3 regions of the Mycobacterium sp. FW102-FHT13B02 genome follow, and region 1 is predicted to be linked to each of the others. Evidence: predicted binding sites of a transcription regulator. Region 1 holds the regulator's gene; each other region holds the start of a gene.

Region 1 (7,059 bases):
CGAAGAGCGCGTCCTGGACTCCGACGGCATTCTGGACCTCAAGAGCCTGCCGCAGTCGATGGTCGTGGTGGGCGCCGGAGTGATCGGCATCGAGTACGCGTCCATGTTCGCCGCGCTCGGGACCAAGGTGACCGTCATCGAGAAACGTCCGACGATGCTGGACTTCTGCGATTCCGAGATCATCGAGTCCCTGAAGTTCCACCTGCGGGATCTCGCGGTGACCTTCCGCTTCGGCGAGGAGGTGACCGCCGTGGACGTCGGCCCCTCCGGCACCCTCACGACGCTGGCCAGTGGCAAGCAGATCCCTGCCGAGACCGTCATGTACTCGGCAGGCCGGCAGGGGCAGACCCAGGACCTCGATGTGGCCCAGGCCGGCCTCGAAATCGACAGCCGCGGGCGGATTTTCGTCGACGACAACTACCAGACGAAGGTCGACCACATCTATGCCGTGGGTGATGTCATCGGCTTCCCCGCGCTTGCCGCGACCTCGATGGACCAGGGCCGACTGGCGGCCTACCACGCCTTCGGCGAACCGTGTAAGGGCATGACCGACCTGCAACCGATCGGCATCTACTCCATTCCCGAGGTGTCGTACGTCGGCGCCACCGAGGTCGACCTCACCGACAGCTCGATCCCCTACGAGGTCGGCGTATCCCGCTATCGGGAGCTGGCCCGTGGGCAGATCGCCGGCGACTCCTACGGCATGCTGAAACTGCTGGTGTCCACCGAGGACCTCACCCTGCTCGGCGTGCACATCTTCGGTTCCAACGCCACCGAACTGGTCCACATCGGCCAGGCCGTCATGGGCTGCGGCGGGACCGTCGAGTACCTGGTCGACGCGGTCTTCAACTACCCGACCTTCTCCGAGGCCTACAAGGTCGCCGCGCTCGACGTGATGAACAAGCTGCGGGCGCTGAACCAGTTCAAGATCTAGCTGCTGCAGCCGTCGTCTGGGGCGCCGCTGGCCTGATCGGCGGGGCCGCCCTCCTGCGCCCGCTGAAACAGCACCTGGACCTGCACGTCGAACGGCGATGAGTACGACAGCTCGTTGCTGCTGCACCCGCCGCCCTGTAGGCCCCCGACCACTCCCCTCACCTCGGCCGCCGACACCCACGGCGAGCCGCTGGTCCCGTCCACCAATCCGGGACAACGCAACGCCGGGAAACCGCGGTCCGGACGTGATGTCGGACCGCTGCAGCTGATCTGGACCCCGCCGTCACCGAGCGGGTATCCCGTCACCGTGATCGGAACGTCCTGGCCCGGCGCCACGCCGAGGACGAAGCCGCCGCCCGTGCGATGCTCCAACGTGTCGGTGGTGGCGGTGCCGCCGTGGCTGACCCGGGCGATCGCGAAGTCCGCGGCAGGGTCCTGCCGTCGCACCCACCGCGGGTCGAGATACACCGCGTCGATGTGCCAGAAGTCCGCCGGGACGCCGCCGCGGTAGCCGGGTGCGAACGTCGCATCGTACGACGCATCCAGGCAGTGCGCGGCCGTGATGATCAGGTTCCCGGCCAGCGAATCGAGCACCGCGCCACTGCAGGTATGCACGGAATCGCTGCCGAGGAACACCGCTCCGACGCGCGGGTCCGGGCGCGGCCCCGGGACCGCAGCCGGACCCGGCGCGACCATCCCCACGTCGCCGGTACGGGGATCGGCCTTGATCAAGGGTGGGGTGCATGCAGTGGCCAGCAGCGCGACGAACGCGCTCACGACCAGTCGGGTGCCCACCATCTGTCCGATCTTGCCCGATACCCACTGTCAGAGCAGCACCTGGTGCACCATGGCGTACTGCGGGGTGGCACGGGGAACAAGGTAAGAATGCGGGACACTTGTAGGAGATGCATCCCACGGCGAGACGTGGGATGAGGCAGTACGGCAAGGAGTGTGAAGGTGAGCGAGCATCACGGGCAGTCGCCCGACGCGAGCGACCAGCGGCCCGGCGACCGTCAGGGCCAGCAGTACCAGCCCGAGCAGAGCGGCATGTACGAGCTGGAGTTCCCCGCGCCCCAGTTGTCGGCCGCCGACGGCCGGGGTCCGGTGATGGTCCATGCCCTCGAAGGCTTTTCCGATGCCGGCCACGCCATCCGCCTGGCCGCCGAGCACCTGAAGAACACGCTCGACACCGAATTGGTCGCCTCGTTCGCCATCGACGAACTGCTGGACTACCGGTCGCGCCGGCCGCTGATGACGTTCACCACCGATCACTTCACCAAGTACGACGATCCCGAGCTGAACCTGTACGCCCTGCACGACACCGCCGGGACGCCGTTCCTGCTGCTCGCCGGCATGGAACCGGACCTGCGCTGGGAGCGCTTCATCACGGCGGTGCGGCTGTTGTCCGAACGGCTCGGCGTCCGCCAGGTCATCGGACTCGGTGCCATCCCGATGGCGGTGCCGCACACCCGGCCCGTCACCATGACCGCGCATGCCGGCAACAAGGAGCTGATCGCGGACCACACACCGTGGGTCGGCGAGGTCCAGGTTCCGGCCAGTGTGTCGAACCTGTTGGAGTACCGGATGATCCAGCACGGCCACGAAGCGCTGGGCTTCACCGTGCACGTGCCGCACTACCTGGCGCAGACCGCCTATCCGCCGGCCGCCGAGGCCCTGCTCGGCGAGGTCTCCCGGATCGCGTCGCTGCAGATTCCGCTGCACGCGCTGTCCGAGGCGGGCGCCGAGGTGTACACGAAGATCAGTGAGCAGGTGGAGGCCAGCTCTGAAGTCGCTCAAGTGGTCACTGCACTGGAACAACAGTACGATTCGTTCGTCGCTGCTCAGGAGAATCGGTCGTTGCTGGCACGTGACGAGGAACTACCCAGCGGCGACGAACTCGGCGCACAGTTCGAACAGTTCCTCGCCGAACAGTCCGGCGACGGTTTCCCCGATTCCCGCCCCGGCGACGACGGCACCGACGGCGACTGACCACGTGGTCGGCCTCGCCGACACGATGGGAAGGAGCTCGGACGATGCCCGACGGAAAGCCCACCCTGCATTCTGTCCGTGACGTGACACCCCGCCTGGAGTACCGGACAATCCACGGTTACCGGCGGGCTTATCGGGTGGCCGGCTCCGGTCCGGCGATCCTGCTGATCCACGGTATCGGCGACAACTCCACGACCTGGGAAACCGTGCAGACACGCCTCGCCCAGCGCTTCACCGTCATTGCCCCCGACCTGCTGGGCCACGGTCAGTCCGACAAGCCGCGCGCCGACTACTCGGTGGCGGCGTACGCCAACGGCATGCGCGACCTGCTCAGCGTGCTGGACATCGAACGGGTGACGGTCGTCGGCCATTCGCTGGGCGGTGGCGTGGCCATGCAGTTCGCCTATCAGTTCCCGCAGTTGATCGAGCGCCTGGTGCTGGTCGGTGCCGGCGGCGTGACGCGCGACGTGAACATCGCATTGCGGCTCGCGGCGCTGCCATTGGGCACCGAAGCGCTGGCGCTGTTGCGAATCCCGTTGGTTTTGCCCGCGCTTCAGCTCGCCGGGCGCCTTGGCGGCGCGCTGCTCGGGTCGACCGGTCTGGGTCACGACCTGCCGAACATGCTGCGGATCCTCAACGACCTGCCCGAACCCAAGGCCTCGTCTGCCTTCGCCCGGACCCTGCGTGCGGTGGTCGACTGGCGCGGCCAGGTGGTCACAATGCTGGACCGATGTTATTTGACCGAAGCCATTCCGGTGCAATTGGTTTGGGGTACCCAGGATGCCGTGATCCCGGCCGCCCACGGAGCACTGGCACATGCGGCGATGCCGGGTTCGCGGCTGGAGTTCTTCGACAACTCGGGACATTTCCCATTTCATGACGACCCCGATCGGTTCGTGAAGCTCATCGAGGAATTCATCGACACGACCGCGCCGTCGGTCTACGACCGTGATGCCCTGCGCGGACTCCTGCAGACCGGCGTCACCGCGAAGTCGATCGACGCCCCGCGCGATACGAAGTTCGCGGTTCTCGACGCCATGGAGACCGACGAACGCAGCGCGACCTAACGGCGGTCAGCCCGGCGACGTCACGCCGCGGTGTGCTCGCAACGCCTCGATTTCGCGTTCGAAGTCCTCGGCGGACGAGAACGAGCGATACACCGAGGCGAATCGCAGATAGGCGACCTCATCGAGATCGCGCAGAGGACCGAGGATCGCCAATCCGACCTCATGGCTCGGCACTTCGGGAGATCCGGTGGCCCGCACCGCATCTTCGACCTTCTGGGCCAATTGGTTCAGGGCGTCGTCGTCGACCTGCCGACCCTGGCACGCGCGCCGTACGCCTTTGATCACCTTGTCCCGACTGAACGGTTCGGTGACGCCGCTTCGTTTGACCACCGCGACCACAGCGGTCTCCACCGTGGTGAACCGGCGGCCGCATTCCGGGCATGACCGGCGACGACGAATCGCCTGCCCTTCGTCAGCTTCGCGCGAATCGACCACGCGCGAGTTCGGATGCCGGCAGAACGGACAGTGCATCACCGCTCCTTCGCCGCACCGACAATCGACCGTTTCGAACGGTCTCGAGCCTACCCGTGCCGCTCGGGCCCGGCCGGGCGCCGTGCCGATCAAGGTGCGCACGGGCTGTCCTCAGCCGACCGGAGCGATCAGCGTCTGCCCGGCGTTCAGGGCCACCGATGGCAGCTTGTTGAGCTCCTTGATGCGGTCGACGACGGCGCTGACGGGTGCGTCGGGCGCCACGCGCCGGGCGACCTGCTGAATCGACTCCCCGGTCTGCACCCGGACCACCGCCAGCTGCGTGGGTACGGATGCGGTCGATGCGGTCGGCTGAACAGCCTCTCCGAATTGCGCAACCAGGCCCAGCCACACCGTGATACCCGCGGCGACGAGAGCCAGCAGCACCGTGGTCAAGGGCGTGACCGGGTTGCGCCGGTGCGAGGCACGGGAGCTCAGCACGCCCGTGCCCCGATGCTGGAACGCCGCACCCGAGGGACGGGAACCGGCCGGCCGCAGCCGGGCCTGGCGGTGACGATTCACGTCTGCACGCCGAGGCACGGTGCGGACGACGACGTCGGTGGGGTACTCGCGGGTGATGACGGTCATGTCGGTTCCTCTCCTGAGTTCGTACATAGGTTCGATCGCTCTTGTGTTCGACTATATCGCCCAAATGTTCGAACGGTAGAACATGTGATCGAACTGTTGCGAACGATACGACGACCCACCGACAAGTTCCGTTCCGCCGATTCGCCCTCGCTTTCGCCACGTCACGTGCGGGACGCGGCCGCGACACGCCGATCGACCCGATCTCGAACACATGTTTGATCAATCGTGTGCACTGGGCTAGATTCGTCCACATGAGCGACAGCACCGATACCCCGGACGGCACCGATCGCACCCCCGAATCCCGGTCGGGTGGCCGGGCCAGCAGCCTCACAGAACGTCAGCGGACCATCCTCGACGTCATCCGCACCTCGGTGACGACGCGCGGCTACCCACCCAGCATCCGCGAGATCGGCGATGCCGTCGGCCTGACCTCCACCTCATCGGTGGCCCACCAGCTGCGCACGCTGGAGAAGAAGGGCTATCTGCGCCGCGATCCGAACCGCCCACGAGCCGTGGACGTCCGGGGCGCGGACGACTCGACCGGCGCCGCCATCACCACCGATGTGGCGGGTTCGGACGCGCTGCCCGAGCCGACTTTCGTGCCGGTGCTCGGCCGGATCGCCGCGGGCGGCCCGATCCTCGCCGAGCAAGCCGTCGAAGACGTCTTCCCGCTCCCCCGCGAGCTCGTGGGTGAGGGCTCGTTGTTCCTGCTGAAGGTGGTCGGCGAATCCATGATCGACGCGGCGATCTGCGACGGCGACTGGGTCGTCGTGCGCCAGCAGAATGTGGCCGACAACGGGGACATCGTCGCGGCGATGATCGACGGTGAAGCCACGGTGAAGACCTTCAAGCGCGCCAAGGGCCAGGTGTGGCTCATGCCGCACAACCCGGCCTTCGACCCGATCCCGGGCAATGACGCGGTCATCCTCGGCAAGGTCGTGACCGTCATCCGCAAGATCTGACGCCTGCCAGACCAATAGGTGAGCCCCGCTGCAGTCGCTCGCAGCGGGGCTCGGCCGTCGGCGCGGTCAGCCTCGGACGAATCCGTTGGTGACCGCGAATTCCTCACTGGCGAACCAGATTTCGACGTCGGCGTCGTCGTATCCGAGCGCACCCGGCACCCAGTACAGACCCGACTTTGTGTTGGCCTTGATGACGTAGCCGGCAGGCGGCTCCGCGCCGGTCGCCACGCGGAACGACATCTGCGCGGTCTCGGGCTCCTCCGCGCCCAGGGCATGGTGCCTGCCACTGGCCGGACCGGCCGTCACGGTGTCCTCTGCCGGCGCGGCGTCCGCGCCCGGCTCGGCCGCCGGTTCGCCCGGTGGTTCGCTCGCCGGGACCTTGGCCGGCGCAGCATCGACGACCTGCTCCTCGGGCGCGTGCACGTCAGCGTCCGGGGCACCGGCATCCGCGGCGGCCGGCGCAGCCCACCCGCGGTCGCCGGAGTCTCGAGGCCGCAGGCCCGCGAACCCTGCCAGCCCGGCCGCGGTCAGGCCCGCCGCCGCGCCCCCGCGGCGCAGAGCCTCGGGAAGTTGCACCGATGCCGTCGGCTCGTCGGCGGGCTCGTGAGCGTCCGGCTCGGACTCAGCGGGCTCAGCCGGCTCGGCAGCGTCCACAGGCTGGGCCTCGGCTTCGGCCTGCGCCGTCGACTCACCCTCCGACTCACCCTCGGGCGCCTCGTCCGCAGGTTGCTCGGCCGTGAAATCGGGGTACACCGTCGGCGCGGTGTCGATGACGTCCGGGTTGCTCTGGAATTCTGGCCCGCCGTGCGGAGCGTCGAAATGCTCGGTCTCGGGCGCGAGTTCGGCGGCGTACTCGGTGTCGCCGCCGTCGTCCGCATACTGCGGGTCGCCGTACTCCCCGTCACCGAACTCGTGGTCGTCGTAGTCGTACGTATCGTGCTCGTCGAAAACATCCTGGTCGGCCCGCCGCCGGCGCCGCAGCAGCGTCGCGATCACGATGCCCGACACCACCAGCAACAGCGGGACGATGGCCAGCAGCCACCACCAGTGGA
Region 2 (7,059 bases), on a different contig from region 1:
CTGAGACTTCTAGAAGCCCAGTACACGCCCTATTTCGCCCGATGTCAACAGCGTCGAATTACACCGTCGGTCTACATTGTTGACAGCTAGTTGGGCCGCGATCGTGGATGGTGCGGTAGCAGACTTGAGGAGGGCTTGCAGAGTCCGTGCCGGAGGGGCGGCCAATGCGGGCGCTGATGATGCTGAACGCCCTGGCCTAAATGCCGGTCGCTCGTCGATGATCGTGAGGATCGCGCTGGCGATCATCGACACAGCGGCAAGCGGGACTCGGCGAAGCGCGCCGCATTTACTCGCCGCGCAGCTCATCAGCTGATCGCGGTGGCGATTACGGGGCGCGGCGTGCCTCCAGTCAGCTTGTAGGACTGCCACTTTCGTCGTCGTCATCGCCCCCGCTCTCGGGTGGGTAGAGCATCGGGTGGTGGTATTGATTCGTTCGGGGTTGGCCGATGTCGAGCAGTGGTGGTGGGGTCCAGTGGGTTCGGCCGTTTTTCATGGTGGTGGTCCAGCCGCCGGTGTAGGCCAGGCAGTTGTCGCAGCCGCACGCCAGGCCCAGGTTGGTGATGTTGGTGGGTCCGCCGTCACACCAGTCGGTGTCGACGTGGTGAGCTTGGGAGCGGGAGGCGGGGGCGGTGCAGCCCGGTTTGGTGCAGCCGCGGTCGCGGGCGAACAGGGCGAAGCGTTGGGCGACGGTGGCGGTGCGCCGCGCTCGGCCCAGGCGCAGCGGTTGTGCGTTGTGCTGGTCGAAGACGACGAGGTGGTGGTCGGCCCCTGCGGTGGCGGCCATCTGGACCAGATCACCGACCGGGATTTTCGACCCCGTGTGGGTGAGCGCGACCCCAGCGCGCTTCTCCAGCTCGGTGACGGTGGTGGTGGCCACCACTGTGACAGGCAGACCGTTGTGCTCACCGAGCATGCCCGAGGACAGCAGCATCCGGCACACCGCGGCGAACGCGTCGTGGCGACGCTGGGCGGGGCTGCGGGTGTCGGCGTTGATCTGCTCGGCTGACGGGGTACCCGACACGCAGGGCTGCGCATCGGCGGGATTACACATGCCCGGGGCGGCGTATTTGTCCATCAATGCGTCGAAGTACGCACGCGCTTCGGGGGTCAGGACGCCCTGCAGATCCGACATCGAGTCCGGTCGTTGCCTGCCCACGGTGAGGCCGCGCCGGCGGGCCCGTTCGGCATCATCAGGCAACGGCCCATCCTGATCGAGCAGATACAACAGCGCCTCGGCGGCGGCACGCAACTCTTCGGGGGTCTGGTGCCGCGCCCCGGCGACCAGGGACTGCTCGAACTGCCGACGGGTCGCCAGGTCCACCCAGGTAGGCAGTTTGGTCATGGCGTGGCCGAGCACCTTGACATGTTCGGGATTGATCGCCCCGGCTGCTTGCGCGGCGGCCGCGGCCTCCCACCGCGGCGGCAACGGTTCGCCGGTCAACCCCGTGCGGGGTCCGAGATGTTCGGCATCGCGGACCCGGCGGTTGGCTTCGGTGGTGTCGATGTGCAGCCGGATGCGCAGCACCTCGGCCCAGTTTTTCGCCCCAATCTCGCGGGGGGCGGTCTGGGCTTGGGCGGCAACCAGGATGTGGTGATCGGCCGTCTCGGCCGCACACCTCAGCTGTTCGCGCAGGGACTGCAGTTCCAGCAGGTCGGCGATGTCCAGGCCGGTGTAGTCGAGACCATTGACCGCGGCGACCGCGTCCTTCAGCGCCGCGTAGGCGGTGCGGATGGTGGCGCGGTCAGTGGCCATACTCGAACACTAGTTCGACCCTCCGACAACTCGCTGTGACGAATGTGGCCCCAGTTACCCATCGTGACCAGCGAAAACAAAGTGACCAAAGTTTTTCGGCCGCGTGTCAGCGGAGTGAGACTAGGGGCACGCGTTGGAGAGGCAGGGAATGTTGGACAGGCCGGGTTACGGAATCAAGCCGCGAACCGACTTCAGCACGCTACGTACCGCACTCTCGGTGACCGTGATTGGCGACAGGACGGTCTCGGCGACTCCGACGATGGCCTCGACGCGCGTCACGATGGCCTCCATCCGATCGACGACGCCGAAAATGCGGGGCGCCAGCTCGTCGATCTGGGTGATGGTCTCGTTGAACCGCGACATCGTGGTGTCGAGATCGCCCGTCAGCGTGCTGAGAGTGGCGAGGGTGCCTTCCATGTCGACCAACAGTGCATCGACCTGGGAAACGGTCACGTCGGCGTTGAGGGCCGCCTGGGTGAGCGTCCGAATACGGCCGCCGACCGGACGGTTCCGCCCATCGCCTTTGTCGACCATGCCTACAGTTTTGCCGCCGCGGCCGCATCGAGCAACCACACGGTCGCCTCGGAACCGATCGCACCCGCCGCCGGAAAATCAACGGCTGGCGCGCCGCCGACAGCGGCTGCCACGGCATCGGCCTTCTCTGCGCCTGCGACGACCAGCCACACCTGCCGGGAGCGGCGAACTGCGGGGAGCGTGAGCGTGATCCGCCGCGGCGGCGGCTTGGGGGAGTCGGTGACCGCGACGACGTACCGCGCGGTCTCCCGCACCGCGTCGGTGTGCGGGAACAACGAGTTGACGTGACCCTCACCGCCCATGCCCAGCAGGTGTACGTCGAATTCCGGTGTCGGCGAACCGTTCCCGGCCACGCAGGCCAGCTCGCGTGCATAGGCGGCGGCTGCTGCGTCGATATCGTCGCCGAACTCGCCGTCGCTCGCGGCCATCGCGTGCACGTTCTGCGCCGGAATGGCAACGGAATTCAGCAGTGCTTCCCGCGCCTGCTTGATGTTCCGGTCGGCATCGTCGGCCGGGACGAACCGATCGTCGCCCCAGAACAGGTGCACCTTGGTCCAGTCGATGGGATGACCGCCGACATGCTTGAGCAGCTTGATGCCGGTGCCGCCACCGGTCAGCACGATGTACGCCACGCCGCGGGCTGCGATCGCGCCGTTGATGGCAGCCACGAGGCGGTCGCCGGCAGCGGTCACCAGAGCGTCAGCGTCGGAATATTTTTCGATGATCTGCTCAGACATATACGACCTTGTCCAGGCCCACCAGGGCGCGGTGATAGATCTCGTCGGCATCGAGCCGGCGCATCTCTTCGGCGAGACAATCGCGTGCTTCCCTGCGTGCCAACGGAACACGAGCCTCCGGTCGGCCGGTGCGCGTGAGGGAAGCGGTGACACCGGTTTGCGGACGGCTCAGCGTGATGGTCTCGGTCGGCCTGGTCAGGACGACTTTGAGCTCGCCGACCGCCCGCTTCACCGGCCCGTCGATGCAGGCCGCCAACCAACCGGCCAAAATGTCCAGTGCCGGTTCGTCTTTCAGGCCCGACACCAGCGCCTCGGTGATCGGTTCGTACGGTGCCTGGTCCAGGGCGGCGGCCAGCAGCGCCCGCCAGTAGGTTACGCGGCTCCAGGCCAGGTCGGTATCGCCCGACGTGTATCCGGCCAGCCGGCTCTTGATGCAAACCTGCGGGTCTTCACCATTGGTGGCATCGGTGATCCGGCGGATCGCCAGCTTGCCCAGCGGATCAGCCGCCGGCACTGCCGGCGCCACATCGGGCCACCAGGTGACCACCGGGGTGTCCGGGAGCAGGAACGGTGTCACGACACTGCTGGCGTGGCCGGCCAGCGGCCCCGAGAGGCGCAGCACCACAACCTCATTGGCGCCCGCGTCGCGACCCACCCGGAGCTGGGCATCCAGGCGGGCCTCGGTGGCCAGACGGTCTCCCGGGATCACCACGATGACGCGGCACGGATGTTCGCGACTAGCGGTGTTCGCGGCGTCGATGGCCTCTTCCAAGATGGCCTCGGTGTCCGGTGCCACCACCAGAGTCAGCACTCGCCCGAGGGTGATGGCGCCGCCCTCTTCGCGGAGAGAGACGATCTTCTTGTTGATCGCACCGGTGTTGGTGTCGGGCAGATCGAGAATCACGGTCGCCTCCATTCGCGGCCGCTGCGCCGCAGCATCTCGAACGCCGACTCCGGGCCCCAGGTACCGGACTCGTACGCCTCGGGCCGGCCGCCCGCGCGGTCCTGCGCCGCCCAATGTTCGAGCGCGGGATCGAGTATCTTCCAGGACAATTCGACCTCGGCGTTGACCGGGAACAGTGACGGTTCGCCGAGCAGGACGTCGAGGATCAGCCGTTCGTAGGCCTCGGGGGAGTCCTCGGCGAACGCCGAACCGTACGAGAAGTCCATGCTGACATCGCGGACCTCCATGAGGTGGCCCGGCACCTTCGAACCGAACCGCAGCGTGATCCCCTCGTCGGGCTGCACCCGGATCACCAGAGCGTTCTGTCCGAGCTCGTCGGTCATGGTGGCATCGAACGGCAGGTGCGGGGCCCGCTTGAACACCAACGCGATCTCGGTGACCCTGCGTCCCAAGCGTTTTCCGGTGCGCAGGTAGAACGGCACGCCGGCCCAGCGCCGGGTGTCCACCTCGACGGTGATCGCCGCGAAGGTCTCGGTGGTCGACGTCTTGGAGAAGCCTTCCTCATCGAGCAGTCCGACCACCTTCTGCCCGCCCTGCCAACCGCCGGCGTACTGACCGCGTGCCGTAGTCTCGTCCAGCGGCTCGGCCAGGTGGGTCGCCGACAGCACCTTGATCTTCTCGGCCTGCAGTTCGTGTGGCGAGAAGTTGACCGGCTCCTCCAGTGCAGTCAGCGCGAGCAGCTGCAGGAGGTGGTTCTGGATGACGTCTCGCGCCGCACCGACGCCGTCGTAGTAGCCGCCGCGTCCACCGAGGCCGATGTCCTCGGCCATGGTGATCTGAACGCTATCGACGTAGTGCGCGTTCCACACCGGCTCGAACAATTCGTTGGCGAACCGGAGCGCCAGGATGTTCTGGACGGTTTCCTTGCCCAGGTAGTGGTCGATGCGGAACACCGACGACTCCGGGAACACGCTGTTGACCACCCCGTTGAGCGCTTCGGCGCTGGCGAGGTCGTGCCCGAACGGCTTCTCGATGACCACGCGGCTCCACGACCCGTCGGTCTTGTTGGCCAGGCCAGAGGTGGACAGCTGCTCGCACACCTGCGGGAACGCGTTCGGCGGAATCGACAGGTAGAACGCATGATTGCCGCCGGTGCCGCGTTCCTCGTCGAGCTTGTGCAAGGTGTCGCGCAGCCGTTGGAAGGCCGAGTCGTCGTCGAACGTGCCCTGCACGAACCGGAATCCCTCGGCGAGCCGGTCCCAGACCTCCTGCCGGAACGGTGTCCGGGCATGCTGCTTGACGGCGTCGTGGACGACCTGACCGAAGTCCTCGTCGGCCCAGTCCCGCCGAGCGAAACCGACCAAGGCGAACGAGGGCGGCAGCAGCCCGCGGTTGGCGAGGTCGTAGATCGCCGGCATCAGCTTCTTGCGGGCCAGGTCACCCGTGACGCCGAAGATCACCACCGCGCACGGGCCGGCGATGCGGGGCATGCGCTTGTCGCGCTTGTCCCGCAGGGGGTTCACCCAATCCGCCGGCCGCTCGCTGCTGTCGCTCATTGCCTGTGTCCTCGGCTCTTCGCGCAAGCGCTCATCGCAAAGCGTCGAGTTGACCCTGCGTGGCCTCGAGCAGTTCGCCCCAGGATTTCTCGAATTTCTCCACGCCTTCGACTTCGAGGACGTTGAACACGTCGGCCAAGTCGATGCCGACCGCAGACAGCTCCTCGAACACGGCCTGCGCCGCGGACTCGGTGCCGGAGATGGTGTCCCCGGTGACCTGACCGTGGTCGGCGACCGCCTCCAGGGTCTTCTCGGGCATGGTGTTGACGGTGTTGGCGGCGACCAGTTCGGTGACGTACAGCGTGTCCGGGTAGTCCGGGTTCTTCACGCCGGTCGAAGCCCACAGCGGACGCTGCACGCGGGCGCCGGCGGCCTTGAGGTTCGCGAACTGCGGACCGCCGAAGACCTGCTCATAGGCCGCGTATGCCAGCCGGGCGTTGGCGACGCCGGCCTTGCCGCGCAGGCCCAGTGCAGAGCCGCCGATCTTCTCCAGTCGCGCGTCGATCTCGGTGTCCACGCGGGACACGAAGAACGAAGCGACGGAATGGATCCGGGACAGGTCGTGGCCGGCTTCGCGGGCCTTCTCGAGCCCGGTCAGGTAGGCGTCCATCACGGCGCGGTGCCGCTCCACCGAGAAGATCAGGGTGACGTTGACCGAGATGCCCTCGGCGATCACCGCGGTGATCGCGGGCAGGCCGGCCAGCGTTGCCGGAATCTTGATCAGCAGGTTCGGCCGATCGACGATCTTCCACAGCTCGATGGCCTGCAGGATGGTCTTGTCGGTGTCGTGCGCCAGCCGCGGGTCGACCTCGATGGAGACCCGGCCGTCGACGCCGCCGGAGGCTTCGTACACCTTGGCCAGCACGTCGCAGGCATTACGGACGTCGTCGGTGGTGACGGTCCGGATGGTGGCGTCGACGTCGGCGCCACGGGACGCCAGTTCGTGCACCTGCTCGTCGTAGGCCGTGCCCTTCGACAAAGCGGCCTGGAAGATCGAGGGGTTGGTGGTGACACCCACAACGCTGCGGGTATTGATCAGCTCGGTGAGGTTCCCCGATTGCAGCCGCTCACGCGACAGGTCATCGAGCCACACAGAGACACCGGCGGCGCTCAGCGCCGCGAGGTTCGGGTTCTGAGTCATGTGAATGCTCTCCTAGATCGGCGGATCAGTTATCAGCGACGGCGAGCCGTCAGTTGTCCACGACGGCCGAGCCGTCAGTTGTCAAGCGAGCGTTCCGCCGCGGCAACCACCGCTTCAGCGGTGAATCCGAACTCCCGGAACAGGGTCTTGTCGTCGGCCGATGCGCCGTAGTGCTCGATCGAGATGATCTCGCCGGTGTCACCGACCAGCTTGTGCCAAGGCTGGGCGATGCCGGCCTCGACCGCAACTCGTGCCGAGACGTCCGGCGGCAGCACCGCATCCCGGTACTCTTTGGGCTGCGCCTCGAACCACTCCAGACACGGCATCGACACCACGTAGGCGACGATGTCCTTGTCCGCCAACAGCTTCTGCGCCTCGACGGCCAGCTGCACCTCGGAGCCGGTCGCGATGATGATCACGTCGGCGTCGTCGGC
Region 3 (7,059 bases), on a different contig from region 1:
TCCTCGCTCACCGGATCGATGATCGGGATGACATCGCCCGTACCCGGGCGCTTCTGGATGTCCTCCAAGACCGACTGCAGCGTCATCGCGTGCCTCTCATCGTCAGCAGTGCGCGCCCCGGGGTGGGCACACAACAAATGCTGTGCAGTTGCTTAGCATTGCCGTCATTAGGTCGTCAAGAGTGGCTCGCGTCGGCGAGTTGTCTGGAAAGATCGGGAATGTGTCTGCCGGCCGCGACTACACCTCCCCTGACCTGGCGCGCAGCGCCCTGGTGCTGATCGACGTGCAAAACGATTTCGTCTCGGGTCCGGCGCAAGTCGACGGCACCGCCGAACAGCTGCCCGCCATGGCGCGACTACTCGCGGCGTTCCGCGCAGCGCACCGGCCGATCGTGCACATCGTGCGGCTGTACGTCCCCGGCGGCAGCGACGCCGATCCGCCCCGGCGGGCCGCCATAGAGGCCGGCCGGCAGATCGCCGCACCGCACACCGACGGCGCCGCGGTGCCCGCCGAGCTGCTGGCACATCCCCTCGACTACGACTCGCTCCTGGCCGGCGGTGTCCAGCACGTGGCGGCCGGTGAGGTCGTCATGTTCAAGCCACGGTGGTCGGCGTTCTACCGCACCTCGCTCGACGAGCATCTGCGCGACCTGGCGGTCAACACCGTCGTGGTGGCCGGCTGCAACCTGCCGAACTGCCCGCGGGCGACGCTGTTCGACGCCTCCGAGCGCGACTACCGCGCCGCGCTGGTCACCGACGCCACCTCGCAGGTGACGCCGGAGCGACTCGCGGACCTGGCACTCATCGGCGTCGCGACGCTGACCACCGCCGATGTCGAGCAGTTCTTCCAGGCCGCTGCGACGGCCGCGCCGGCCCCGTGAAGAATTCAGAACGTGAGACCGCACAGTAAGACGCGCCCCTGACCGCCCTCGCGATCACCGCGGTGCTGCTGGCCGGCGTCGCCGCGGGCGTGATCAACGCGGTGGTCGGCTCCGGCAGCCTGATCACCTTCCCCGTTCTGATGGCCGTCGGTTACCCGCCGCTGGTGGCCAACATGTCCAACTCCGTCGGGTTGGTCCCGGGCAACTTCACCGGTGCCTACGGCTACCGGCACGAGCTCGGCGGCCAGGGCGCCCGCATCCTCCGGCTCGGCGTTGTCTCGCTGGCCGGGGCGATCGTCGGGGCAGTGCTGCTGCTCAAGCTTCCACCCGGTGCGTTCACCGCGGTGGTGCCGTGGCTGATCCTGCTGGCCGGTGTCCTGGTGCTGGTGCAGCCTGTGTTGCGCCGGACCCTGGATGCGCGCCGCGGCGCCGAACTGACCACCGACCATGCCACCCCGCTGTACGCGGGCGTGTTCGGCTGCGCGATATACGGCGGCTATTTCGGTGCGGCGCAAGGCATCATCATGATGGCCCTGTTCGGGTTGTTCGTGTCCGAAGATCTACAACGACTCAATGGCGTCAAGAACATCTCTGTGGGACTGGTCAATTCGGTCGCGGCCATCATCTTCATCGCCGTCGGCCATGTGGCGTGGCTACCGGCGCTGCTGCTCGCCGTCGGCTCCACGATCGGTGGCTACATCGGGGCGCGCGTCGGTCGCCGCCTGCCGCCCAACGTCCTACGAGCCTGCATCGTGGCGGTCAGCATGGTCGCGTTCACGGTGATGATGCTGCAGTAGCCGGTTACACCGCGTACGAAATTCGAACACGCCGACCGAGAGTCCCAGCATGCCAAGGCAGTTCAGCCAGAACTCCCGCTTGAGGAAATTCGCGCGGTAATGCGCGTAGGCCGCGCACAGGAAGTAGGCGATCACGCCGACGTTGGCGGCCACTCCGATGCCGGGATATTTCAGCCCAGCCAGCAGCCCCGCCACGGCCAGCAGCTTTACGACGATCAGCACCCACCACCAATCCTCCGGAAGCCGCACTCCCGCAAGACATCCGCGGACGAACTGCGGCGGGCGAATCGACATCAACGCGTCACCGAACAGCACCGCCGCCAAGAGTGCGGTAGGCCACCAGTAGTGCGGGATTCCGGTCACTGCTCATCTCCTCGTGCTGAATCGTGGATGACGCAACGGACGACGTCGCTTATCTGGTCGGGCACCGAAGCACCACCGGAAGCATGGTTGCCACCGGTCATGACGATGCCGAGGTAGGCGAAGTAGACGACCCGGGCTGCGCGGGCGGCCGCGGCCTTTGAAAGCCCTGCTTGCGCCAGGACCGACTCCATCTCGGCGACCAAGGCGAGGGCGAGCTCACGGAAGAAGATCGTCGATTCGTGGCTGCCGCGCACGATGATCGAGGAGTATTGCCGGGGACAACACGGCGCCCTCGGCGAAGTAGTGCAGAAACGGCGTGAGTAGCTCGATTACGGCGTCAACCGCACCGTCGGGCGTCAACGGTTCCACCGATTCGCGGCCCGGCCCGCGATCACGGTGCACTGCGGCGATCCACTCGTCGAACACCTCGACGAGCAACCTGTCCTTGTCCCCGACCCCCCATCACCCAGATCGATGAGCTGGCGCCCCGCATTTTCGGCGTCGTCGATCGGATGGAGGCCATCGTGACGCGCGTCGAGGCCATCGTCGGAGTCGCCGAGACCGTCCTGTCGCCAATCACGGTCACCGAGAGTGCGGTACGTAGCGTGCTGAAGTCGGTTCGCGGCTTGATTCCGTAGCGCCGCCGCAGCGCGTCCAAAAAAAACTTTGGTCACTTTGTTTGCGCTGGTCACAGTAGGTAACTGGGGCCACATTCGGCACAGCGAATTGTCGGTGCTTCGAACTAGTGTTCGGATATGGGCATCGCCAGCAGCGCTCTCGTCGAGGAGGCCTATGCCAACCTCGACGCAGCGCTGGCCCGCGTCGCAGCCCTGGACTACACCGGACTGCCCATCGCGGTCTTGTTGGAGTTGCAGTCCCGCCGCGAAACCCTCAAATGCGCCGCCGAGGCGGTCGACCACCAGATTTTGGCCGCCGCCCAGACCCAGGCCACCGCCAAAGACATCGGCGCCAAAGACTGGCCCGAAGTCCTGCACATCCGGCACCGCATCAGCCGCGAGGAAGCCCGCCGAAGGGTCCGCGACGCCGACCATCTCGGGCCCCGCTCGGCGATCACCGGCGAACCCCTGGGCCCGGTGTGGGAACTGGTCGCCGCCGCCCAAGCCGACGGTGCCATCAACACCGAGCACATCGCGGTAATCACGAACTTTTTCGCGAAGGTGCCGCTGTGGCTGGACCCGGCCACGTTGGCGCAGTGCGAACGCGACCTGGTCGCCGCAGCCCGATACCAAACCCCCGAGGAACTGCGCAAAGCCGCCGCCGATCTGCTGTACCGGCTCGATCAGGACGGCCCCGAACCCGACGACGACGAACCCGACCCCAAACGCTCCTTCGTGATCGGTAAACAGCAGCCCGATGGGCGCTCGGAGGTCAAGGCCAGCCTCGATCCGGAAGCCCGCGCCTACTGGGAGGCATTGTTCGAAAAGTTGGCCGCCCCCGGAATGTGCAACCCCACCGACCCCGAACCCTGCATCTCGGGCACACCGACCCAAGCCCAGATCGCGGGCGACACCCGCACCGTGGCTCAGCGCCAGCATGACGCGTTCAAAGTGGTGGGCCGGATGATCCTGGCCTCCGGCATGCTGGGCGAGCACAACGGGCTCCCGGTCGCGGTGGTGGCGACCACGACGGTGCAGGACCTCGAACGCGGCGCCGGAATCGCGGTCACCCACACGGGCAGCCGCCTGCCGGTACGCGATCTGATCCGGATGGCCACCCAAGGGGCCCACCATTATCTGGCGGTGTTCGATCAGCACACCACCATCCCCCTCTATCTAGGTCGGGCCCGTCGCACCGCCACCACCGGGCAGCGCATCATGCTGTTCGCCCGTGACCGCGGCTGCACCAAACCCAATTGCACCGCCCCCGCCTCCCGCTGCCAAGCCCACCACGTCAACACCGACTGGCGTGATGACGGGCCCACCGACATCACCAACCTCACCCTGGCCTGCGGCTGCGACAACCGAGCCGCCCACGCTGGCGGCTGGACCACCACCATGAAAAACGGCCGCGCCCACTGGACCCCACCACCACTACTCGACATCGGCCAACCCAGAACCAACCAATACCACCACCCCACCCTCTACCCACCCGAGAGCGAGGACGGCGATGGTGAGGACGGCGAGGGTGAAAGCGACAGTCCCACAAGCTAACCCGGCGCCCAGCATCCGGTGGCACGACACCGCGTGCGCCGCGGATACGGCATGCCTGGACGACGACTGCCGGTAGCCTTTCTGGCCCGCACCAGATGCGGCACGCCACCACCGAATCAGTCACCGCTAACAGGCAATAACGGACTTTTGGTATGTCACGATTCCAACGCGCCGAGCGCAGCTAACGAGCAGACGAGGTGCCGGTGTGTCAACATAGACCAGTGAGGCCAAGCAAAAGCAGAAGCCGAATCAGAAGCCTGACGACTGCCGCAATCCTGGTGGTACCGCCAGGATTACTGTCCGCCGCGCTACTGCCGGCAGCGCACGCGGCCGACTGCCCCGACACCCAGATCATCTTCGCCCGCGGCACCGATGAAGCACCGGGCCCCGGTGGGGTCGGAACCGCATTCATCAATGGCCTGCGCACCGCCATCAGCCCGAAAACCCTTGATGTATATGCCGTCGACTACCCCGCGACCACCGACTTCCCCACCGCCGTCGACGGCATTCGCGACGCACGTAGGCAGATCGTGACGACCGCGGCGGCCTGTCCCCGGACCAAGATGGTGCTCGGCGGGTTCTCGCAGGGCGCCGCCGTTGCGGGCTTCGTCACCGCGGGCACCATCCCCGACGGGATCTCAGCTGCCGAGGTGCCGGCGCCCATGCCGCCGGACGTCGCGGATCATGTTGCCGCCGTTGCCTTGTTCGGCAAGCCGTCCGCACGATTCATGCGGGCCATCGGCTCGCCCTCCGTCATCGTCGGACCGGTGTATCAGCCCAAGACCACCGATCTGTGTGTTTCCAACGACCTGGTCTGTGACGCGCACGGGTCGAGCTTCGATGCCCACAACAGTTACGTCGACAGCGGACTGGTCACTCAGGGCGTCAACTTTGCGGCGCGTCAACTGCAGGCGGGGTGGGCGGCCGATGCACTGGCCGGCCCCGCACCGTGGTCGTCAACGGCGGTGCAGGCCGCCGACCAAGCGGGCCGCGGTCAGCCCGCTCCCGCTGCGACTCCGCCGAGCAGCGCGGCGCCCGCCCATATGCCGGCGAGCGCGCCATGGCTGCCGGGGCCGGAGCAGGCTGCACCGACCCCGGACACCGTGCCCCAGTAACCGCTACCGGAACTGCACACCCCGGCGCCGCACCCACCAATCCGCGAACAACGTACCCGCGATCCACACGACCACCGCGACAGCTAGGTGTACAGCACTTTTGGTGTCACGACCGAGCACGGGACCGACGACATGGGCGACGGCGGTCGGGAGCGCCCGCCACAGCTCGCGGTGTTCGACCCCACCGATGGGGTCGGCGATGAAGTACAGCGCGTACGGCAAGGCCAACGACGACAGCCACAGCGCGATCCGGCGCCGGTCATGGCGCTGGCTCCACCGCTGCACCAACGGAACTTCGGCCACCGGCAGCAGCACCGACACCGCATTACCCAGTCCAAGCCAAGACAGGATCGGCACCGCGACGTTCGGGATCGTCACACCGAGCCGGGCCGGGCTTTCCAAGCAGACGGTCAATACCGCGGCAGCCCCGAGTGTCGGAAGTCCGATGAGGATCAGCAACGCCAGATTCTTGTGCAGCAGGATCCGCCACGGCGCCACCGATTCCGCCAGCCCTTGCTGGACCCGGTCATGATCGGCGCCGAGCACATTGGTCGTCGTGGTGTCGGCGAGCACGAACGACGAGAAATAGGTGCCGACCAGAATCACCCAGTCATGGTGATGACGGCCCCCGGAGGTCAACGGTTCCACGGCGAGCCACAGCACGGCGAAAACGAAGTTGGCCGCCACACCCAGCAGCCAGCTGCGCGGCGGGGTGAACGCCCACCGCACTTCCGACCACACTGCGGGCCACATCATCAATCTCCACCGTCAACGCCCCGTCCGCCGCGGAGTGCGTGCGACGATACCGGCACAACCTTGCGGTACCTGTGAGCGCAGCGCCGCCGATAACGACCGATACAGACCTGAACGGTCGGCGCGGGTCTTCCTGGGGTCGGCGGCGGCGAAGATTGCGGTCTAGCCCTTCCCGTAGAACGTCGCCTTGACCACCGGGCTGGCCGAGGGGGTCAGCGGCGCAGTCGGCGGGACTGTGCTGGTCGTGGTCGCGCCATCGGTGCTCACCGGCTTGTTCGGCACGGGCTGCGCATCTGCCACGGAGGCGACAGCCATGGCCACAAGGGCGCCGGCGCCGATTGCGGCCGCGATGCGACGGACGGTGGCGGCGTTCTTCAGACCTGAACGGGACATCAATTTCCTCAGTGTGTTGTTGCGTGCGAAGGTCTGGTGCCGGCAGCTGCTGACCGCTCACGCACCGCCGATCCCCTTGTCCCGCAATCTCCCCAGCGCAGATCGAGACCTGCAATGCCAAACAACGAGCAATCGGTGCCGCGAAATCTGCCGTGACGCCCGCGCTACGTCAACAGCCAGCGGAAATGTTGAGCAGACTGCTCAGAGTGTGACGCAGGACACTGTGATCCACGCATCATTTTGTCCGGTACCGCATCGGTTGACGGCAGCGCCGGACCGAGGTGTCGCCGACGCCGATCCGGGGTAAGAGCCGACGATGCGACACAGACGCCGAGTAGCCCGCCATGCGATTGCGGCATAGCGATGTCGGCACGCCCGGCATCACTCGGAGACGGCGCGGCGATGGCTTCTCCTACTACGACCCGAGCGGTGCACCCATCACCAGCGACGCCACACTGCAACGGATTCAAGAACTGGTGATACCGCCGGCATGGCGACAGGTCTGGATAAGCCCGCACGGCAACGGGCACATTCAGGCGGTCGGCACCGATGCCGCGGGCCGCCGGCAGTATCTCTATCACGCGGTG

The links. The regulator LexA, encoded in region 1, represses DNA repair genes until DNA is damaged. The targets are predictions, from matches to a motif close to CGAACANNTGTTCG.
Region 2: a site for LexA is predicted at 1,757-1,770, ahead of AC3WTE_RS19020 (HNH endonuclease signature motif containing protein). Genes of this name have one in related genera too.
Region 3: a site for LexA is predicted at 2,779-2,792, ahead of AC3WTE_RS07150 (HNH endonuclease signature motif containing protein). Genes of this name have one in related genera too.

What each region holds. Positions count from the first base shown of each region.
Region 1 is NZ_JBYTCM010000001.1:478,756-485,814, reverse strand. Features, by position in the region: gene sthA (Si-specific NAD(P)(+) transhydrogenase) at 1-934, shown strand, start outside; gene AC3WTE_RS02365 (trypsin-like serine peptidase) at 931-1,731, opposite strand; gene AC3WTE_RS02360 (proteasome assembly chaperone family protein) at 1,981-2,922, shown strand; gene AC3WTE_RS02355 (alpha/beta fold hydrolase) at 2,967-3,989, shown strand; gene nrdR (transcriptional regulator NrdR) at 3,996-4,460, opposite strand; gene AC3WTE_RS02345 (LysM peptidoglycan-binding domain-containing protein) at 4,572-5,045, opposite strand; gene lexA (transcriptional repressor LexA) at 5,297-6,007, shown strand; gene AC3WTE_RS02335 (LGFP repeat-containing protein) at 6,074-7,059, opposite strand, start outside.
Region 2 is NZ_JBYTCM010000011.1:8,160-15,218, forward strand. Features, by position in the region: gene AC3WTE_RS19020 (HNH endonuclease signature motif containing protein) at 350-1,753, opposite strand; gene AC3WTE_RS19025 (ATPase) at 1,919-2,287, opposite strand; gene pgl (6-phosphogluconolactonase) at 2,290-3,024, opposite strand; gene opcA (glucose-6-phosphate dehydrogenase assembly protein OpcA) at 3,017-3,928, opposite strand; gene zwf (glucose-6-phosphate dehydrogenase) at 3,925-5,484, opposite strand; gene tal (transaldolase) at 5,516-6,625, opposite strand; gene tkt (transketolase) at 6,700-7,059, opposite strand, start outside.
Region 3 is NZ_JBYTCM010000003.1:304,879-311,937, forward strand. Features, by position in the region: gene AC3WTE_RS07120 (aldehyde dehydrogenase family protein) at 1-86, opposite strand, end outside; gene AC3WTE_RS07125 (cysteine hydrolase family protein) at 221-880, shown strand; gene AC3WTE_RS07130 (sulfite exporter TauE/SafE family protein) at 943-1,677, shown strand; gene AC3WTE_RS07135 (DoxX family protein) at 1,618-2,040, opposite strand; gene AC3WTE_RS07140 (hypothetical protein) at 2,037-2,294, opposite strand; gene AC3WTE_RS07145 (hypothetical protein) at 2,257-2,478, opposite strand; gene AC3WTE_RS07150 (HNH endonuclease signature motif containing protein) at 2,796-4,211, shown strand; gene AC3WTE_RS07155 (cutinase family protein) at 4,433-5,326, shown strand; gene AC3WTE_RS07160 (hypothetical protein) at 5,330-6,079, opposite strand; gene AC3WTE_RS07165 (hypothetical protein) at 6,242-6,472, opposite strand; gene AC3WTE_RS07170 (DNA topoisomerase IB) at 6,817-7,059, shown strand, end outside.